Regions from separate parts of the Halobacillus sp. HZG1 genome, predicted to be linked through region 2. Evidence: riboswitches for the same ligand, from Rfam matches in the RefSeq annotation. Region 2 holds a riboswitch; the other holds the start of a gene.
What was found. A riboswitch is a leader RNA that binds a small molecule or an ion and turns the genes downstream of it on or off. The one in region 2 is predicted to bind lysine.
Positions count from the first base shown of each region.

Region 1 (3,156 bases), on a different contig from region 2:
TTTGCAAACCTCTTGGATATCAGCCACCCATGTATTGACTACGGCAGCGATTAATACAATTAAAATACGCTTGGTCATTGGATCCAAACTGTGCGGCACAATTGTTGATGCATGTTCGGTACAGATCGTGCTGGCTTTGGCCTGATGGTGGAAACGCTCCTCCCCACGAACCTCCGGGTTGGAAACCTCCGTTGTATCCAGGAGGCAGACCACCAGGACCTACCCACTGCCCAGGAGAAGACGGCTGCGGTTGCCAGCCTCCACCACCTGAACCTCCCCACGGAAACGGCTGCTGCCACTGTCCGCCCGTTCCACCACCCCACATGCCTGGGGGAAGCATTCCTCCAAAACCTCCTCCAGCACCCGGGTTAAACATCCCACCCCCACCGAACACGACCCGGTTCTGATCTCCGAAACTATAATTACTTGGATATTGATTCATTTGATCCGCCCTTTCTAAAAAAATCATACACCCTATATTAAGAACCCAACCCACAAATCGTGCCTATCCTCACCATTTCTCCTTAATGAAGAAACGCTCCCTTTAGTTGAAGACTCAGCTTCGAGACTTTTTTTGGGTAGATAGGGGCTTCGGGGAATAGCTCGCTTTCCGCGGGAGTGCGGTGAGCCTCCTCGGACTGCGTCCTGTGGAATCTCACCAAGCATTTTTTCCTCGTAGATATCCGGTTCCGGCGCCTAGCGGCTAGTGAGACTTCCCTCGCTTCTGTACGATAAGTCAACATCGAATCACTTCGTTCTTCGTGTTTCCTTTATCCCCGACAGCTCAGTCCAGTCCATACGCCGCTGATCCAGGCGCCTGCACACTTAAGGTAGGAGTCTCGCCATTCCCCTCCGCCCCTTTGCCATATAAGTATCTCGAAACCACTTCCAGGAAAGTGAAGCAACATGGATTCTTCAAGCGCATCTATAATGATAAAGCCTGTTACAGAGCGCTTTATCATTATAGATTCAGGATTTGTGAAAGACACTCATACCAGGCAAAGGGGGCCGTTTCTCACCGTTATTGTATGGCGTGGTTGGGAAGCTGCGAGACTCCCGTGTGAGAAAGGAGATCGGCGAGATCCCGCAGGGCGTAGCCCGAGGAAGCTCGCCACAAGCGAGTAGCTTCCCAGCCACCCCTGACGCTCAACCCGGGCAACGAACCCTAGATAGTCTCGAAACTGAGTCTTCCACAATCCTGCTATATAGATTAGGATAAGAACCTCAAAAATTTTGTCGAATCGTTTGTTCCCTTGTCTTACCACTTGTAAGATGGATACTTTTTTGATAGTCTTTTAACTAACTAAATATTTTCTTATTTCAAATGATTTTGAAGTAAGGATAGAGGTGCAATGACATGAGTACACTTGTCGGAGGAGAATGAGCTCCTGTGATGAAGGTGGAAAGGGGAAATTGCCGAAGCGAAAGGGATCTCATATCCCTGATGCTGGTTCTGCTGCTGAACAAGTACAGAACTGTCATATAGGAAACTATATGGAGGGCTATCTTACGCAGGAACGGTTAAAAGTTTCTACGGCAGCAACGAAGCCCTCGTTGCTGCCGTTTTTATTTTGACTGCCCTAGCCCTCACAACCTCGAACGTATTCAAAATTCTAAACAAAGGTGTGAGGTTATGAATTTCGGCCAGGTATTAACAGCAATGGTGACCCCATTTGACAGAGAAGAGAACATTGATTTTGATGCAACCCGGACGTTAGTCAACCACTTGATCGAAAATGGTTCGGACGGCCTTGTCATTGCAGGTACAACCGGTGAATCACCGACATTAACGACAGAAGAGAAAGTGAGTCTCTTCAAGTTCGTTGTCAAAGTGGTTGACGGAAGAGTTCCTGTCATTGCAGGGACCGGATCCAATAACACGAGAGCGTCCATCCATTTAACTGAAAAAGCCGAGGAAATCGGCGTCGACGCTGTCATGCTCGTGACCCCTTATTACAACAAGCCAACTCAGGAAGGTCTTTACCAGCACTTCTCTACAATTGCAAGATCCACATCACTTCCGGTGATGCTCTACAACATTCCAGGAAGAAGCGTCATCAATATGGAGCCGGATACCGTCATTCGCTTATCTCAAATCAAAAATATTGTGGCGATTAAGGAAGCTAGCGGTGACCTTGATGCAGCAACGGCAATTATTCGTGAAACATCCGATGATTTTGCCGTTTACAGTGGGGAGGACTCCAATACACTTCCATTCATCTCTATCGGAGGTACAGGAATCGTATCCGTCTCCTCCCATGTGATTGGAAATGAAATGCAGCAGATGATCCAAAGTTTTCGCGAAGGTGACTTTGCTTATGCCGCCCGCTTTCACCAAAAGCTTGTACCTGTCATGCATGCCATCTTTTCTGCCCCAAGCCCGTCCCCTGTGAAAGCAGCGCTGAATGCTAAAGGTGTAGAGGTCGGCGGGGTCCGTCTTCCGCTCCTGCCGCTTACAGAAGAAGAACAAAAGCATGTACTCGGTGAACTTGAAAAAGTACAACCAAAAGAAGCGGTAAAGGCTTCATAAGAAAAACCGCCCATCATGGGCGGTTTTTTCATTTTTTGTGGACAATCTCATCGATGATCCCGTATTCCTTCGCTTCTTCCGCACTCATAAAATAATCACGATCGGTATCTTCTGCCACCTTTTCTACAGGCTGCCCCGTGCGTTCGGCGATGATTTCATTGATATGCTGCCTTAATTTAATGATTCTTTTCGCGGAAATCTCTATATCAGCTGCCTGGCCGCGTGCTCCTCCAAGCGGCTGGTGAATCATGATTTCACTATTCGGCAGAGCATACCGCTTTCCTTTTGTCCCTGCCACCAAAAGCATCGCCCCAAAAGAAGCCGCTATTCCGGTACAGGTCGTTCGTACATTCGGCTGGATATACTGCATCGTATCCAGGATAGAAAACCCTGCAGTCGTCGACCCACCGGGGCTGTTGATATACAAGGAAATATCTTTTTCCGGGTCATCCGCTGCCAGGTATAAAAGCTGGGCGACAATGCTGTTGGCCATGTGGTCATTGATTTCTTCACTTACCATAACGATTCGGTCTTTCAAAAGCCGGGAGTAGATGTCGTAGGACCTCTCTCCTCTGCTCGTCTGTTCAATGACATAAGGAATCGTATTCATCAGATTTTCCTCCTTT
Region 1 is NZ_JAYLVQ010000062.1:19,695-22,850, forward strand. It holds gene VKA52_RS10830 (hypothetical protein) at 20-442, opposite strand; lysine riboswitch at 1,335-1,513, shown strand; gene dapA (4-hydroxy-tetrahydrodipicolinate synthase) at 1,634-2,530, shown strand; gene clpP (ATP-dependent Clp endopeptidase proteolytic subunit ClpP) at 2,559-3,140, opposite strand; gene VKA52_RS10845 (sigma factor-like helix-turn-helix DNA-binding protein) at 3,156-3,156, opposite strand, start outside.
Region 1: another riboswitch for lysine. It lies ahead of dapA (4-hydroxy-tetrahydrodipicolinate synthase); the one in region 2 lies ahead of VKA52_RS02055 (Na+/H+ antiporter NhaC family protein).

Region 2 (3,156 bases):
CCGCGTGGAATCAGGAGTGACGACATTCATCTGTTCGGAAAGATTCTGGGTATTGTGGATGTATTTGATGCTGTAACAAGTAATCGTGTATATCGCGAGGCTATGCTCCCTCATGAGGGCTTGGAAATCTTGTACTCCGGCTCTGGTTCTTTATTTGATCAACACATGGTAGAGGCGTTCAGACATTGTATTGCGGTCTATCCCAACGGAGTATCTGTTCAATTGGATGATGGACGTGAAGCGATCGTTGTAAAACAGAACCCATACTTATGTGATCGCCCGGTAATAAGGGAAATTAAAAGAGATGGAACAAGGGGGCGGGACATCGACTTGTCTAAAGAATTAAATATTATGATAGCGAATTGTCATTTGACCTCGGTAAGTTGATGCTTAAACCCTTCTTTTCTTTCATATAGATAGATGAGGAGGGTTGTTCTATGCCAAAAAAGAGTGCGACTACTGGTTCCACGATCGGAAAAAGGATTGTGCTTAGTCTGCTGTTTTTCGCCCTTTTCACAGCGTTAAGTCTATGGTTCATTAACCGAGGTGTGACACCAGCTCTCGTAGAAATTGCTGAAACAAAAGCTCAACAGCTGGCTAGGGATGCCATTAATGAAGCAGTCAGTAAAACGATTGCAGAAGATCTACAATTTAATGACCTTGTCAATATGGAAAAGGATAACCAAGGTAACATCGTTTATATGGGTTGGAACTCTGTCGTCGTCAACCGTGCACTGCGTGACACGACGATACGTGTTCAGAACTTTTTAAAGAGGATGGAGCTTGGCGAGCTTCCTATGGAGGACACTTCTCTGGAGCCAAATATTGACCCTGACCGTACACAGGAAGAGTTAGGGGAACAGCCAGCGACACTCATCGAACTCCCTATTGGGGTAGCGACAAACAATAGTTTACTTGCAAACCTCGGGCCGAAGGTTCCTGTTCAACTTAGAGTAATTGGAGACGTTCAATCTGAAGTCGATATCAAGATGACTGAGTACGGAATTAACGCTGCACTGTTTGAATTGACGATTCATTTTGAAGTAAATGTCCGTATTGTTATTCCGTTTTCTACAGAAACAACGGTGGTAACCAATAACATTCCCATTGATCAAGCTACCATTCTTGGTAAAGTTCCTAATTTTTATGGTGGTATGGGAGGAGAAGGAGATCCATCATTTTCCTATCCGATGGACCCCTTGCAATAAATGCTTGGAATTGTTAGAATTACTGAGAATTGAATATGCGTGACCTTATCAGATCGGTGAGGTAGAGGTGCAAACACCATCAGTAATCAATTGGAGCCAGACAAGCGACGATAATTGGTGGAAGGGGATGTTTGCCGAAGTGTCTTGTAGTTCGTCAAGCTATACGACGCTGGTGTATATCTGAACAAGAGATACACTGTCATGCATGCTTTTGGGTGCATGGGGCGCTACTGATCGAAATGGAGGATAATCAAATTGCCACTTACAAAGGCAATGGTAGGTTATTTTCTATCATTGTCTTTTTTTATTCCTCATTTTTATCCGCAGTAGCCTTCCAATCCCGTTACATCAAGATTTACGGAGGGGAACGATTATGGAAGGAACCATCTATTCTTTAATTCCAGCAGTATTAATGTTAATCCTTGTCCTATTGACAAGGAAAGTCATCCTATCTTTAGGAATTGGCATCATCGTAGGAGCATTCCTGATCACACAAATGGATATTGGCGGAGGATTGTCGTTAATCTGGTCAATTTTCGCAAACATCTTTGTCAGTGAAGGCGCACTGAATATGGGAAATATTTATTTGTTATCATTTCTATTCTTATTAGGAATTACGACCGCCTTCATGACAGCCTCTGGGGGAAGCAGGGCTTTTGGCCGCTGGGCTGTTGAGCGTATTCGTACGAGAAAAGGAGCGACACTCGTCCCTGCTGTGCTTGGCATCATCATTTTTATTGATGATTATTTCAATGCACTGGCCGTAGGACAAGTGGCGCGCCCTGTAACGGATCGATATAAAGTGTCACGGGCTAAATTGGCTTATTATATTGATTCCACGTCAGCTCCGATTACTGTCATATCACCGATTTCCAGTTGGGGAGCTTATATAATTGGAACAATTGGCAGTATTCTGGCTGCTAATGAAATTACGCAATACCAGGCTTTTGAAGCATTCGTGCTTATGATTCCTGCAAATTTATATGTGTTCGCGGCACTATTGCTCGTATTCCTGACGATTTACTTAAGATTGGATTTTGGTCCAATGAAAGTACACGAAAAGCGGGCCTTGGAAACGGGAGAATTGAACAATCCTGAAAAAGGGGATGTACCTGGTGATTTGAATGACGAATTCAAAGAGCATAACCATGGGAAGATCTCTCATCTAATCTGGCCGATTGTAGCACTCGTTGTCGGAACTGTGCTAACAATGATTATCACAGGAATGCGTAACACGGAAGGCAATGTGGACCTTCTCTCTATCTTTGCCAACACAAATGTGAACATCTCCTTGTTCACAGGTGGAGTTGTTTCTGTTCTGGTTGCTCTTGTGCTGTATATCAGTCAACCAAAGCCTAAATCAGGAACCCCTTTAGTGTTTGGTCAAGGCATGAAAGCAATGTTACCAGCGATTTACATCTTGGTTTTCGCCTGGATGATCGGTGATATCATCGGCCAGCTGCAAACCGGAGAATATTTAGCACAGCAGTTCACTCAAGCAGATATAAATCTTGCTTATCTGCCTTTGATTATTTTCTTACTGTCCGGTTTCATGGCATTATCTACAGGAACATCCTGGGGAACATTTGGCATTATGCTTCCAATTGCAGGGGAAATTGCAGCAGTATCCGATCCTACACTGATTCTTCCGGCACTGTCAGCAGTACTTGCGGGATCTGTGTTTGGTGACCACTGTTCACCGATATCCGATACGACGATTCTTTCCTCAACTGGGGCAGGATCGAACCACATCGCTCATGTACTCACACAGCTACCTTATGCCCTTATTGCTGCAGGAGCTGCTTCCATAGGTTATGTCATTTTAGGACTGTCCGGTGGAGTTTGGCTTCCGCTGTTGCTCACGCTAATTATAGTTACAGTTGCAGCTTTCATCATTCACAAGTTTAATCATGGTCAACCAACGGAGTAATAATAAAAAAAGTTGTTT
Region 2 is NZ_JAYLVQ010000020.1:32,388-35,543, reverse strand. It holds gene VKA52_RS02065 (HD-GYP domain-containing protein) at 1-387, shown strand, start outside; gene yunB (sporulation protein YunB) at 438-1,208, shown strand; lysine riboswitch at 1,263-1,446, shown strand; gene VKA52_RS02055 (Na+/H+ antiporter NhaC family protein) at 1,582-3,138, shown strand.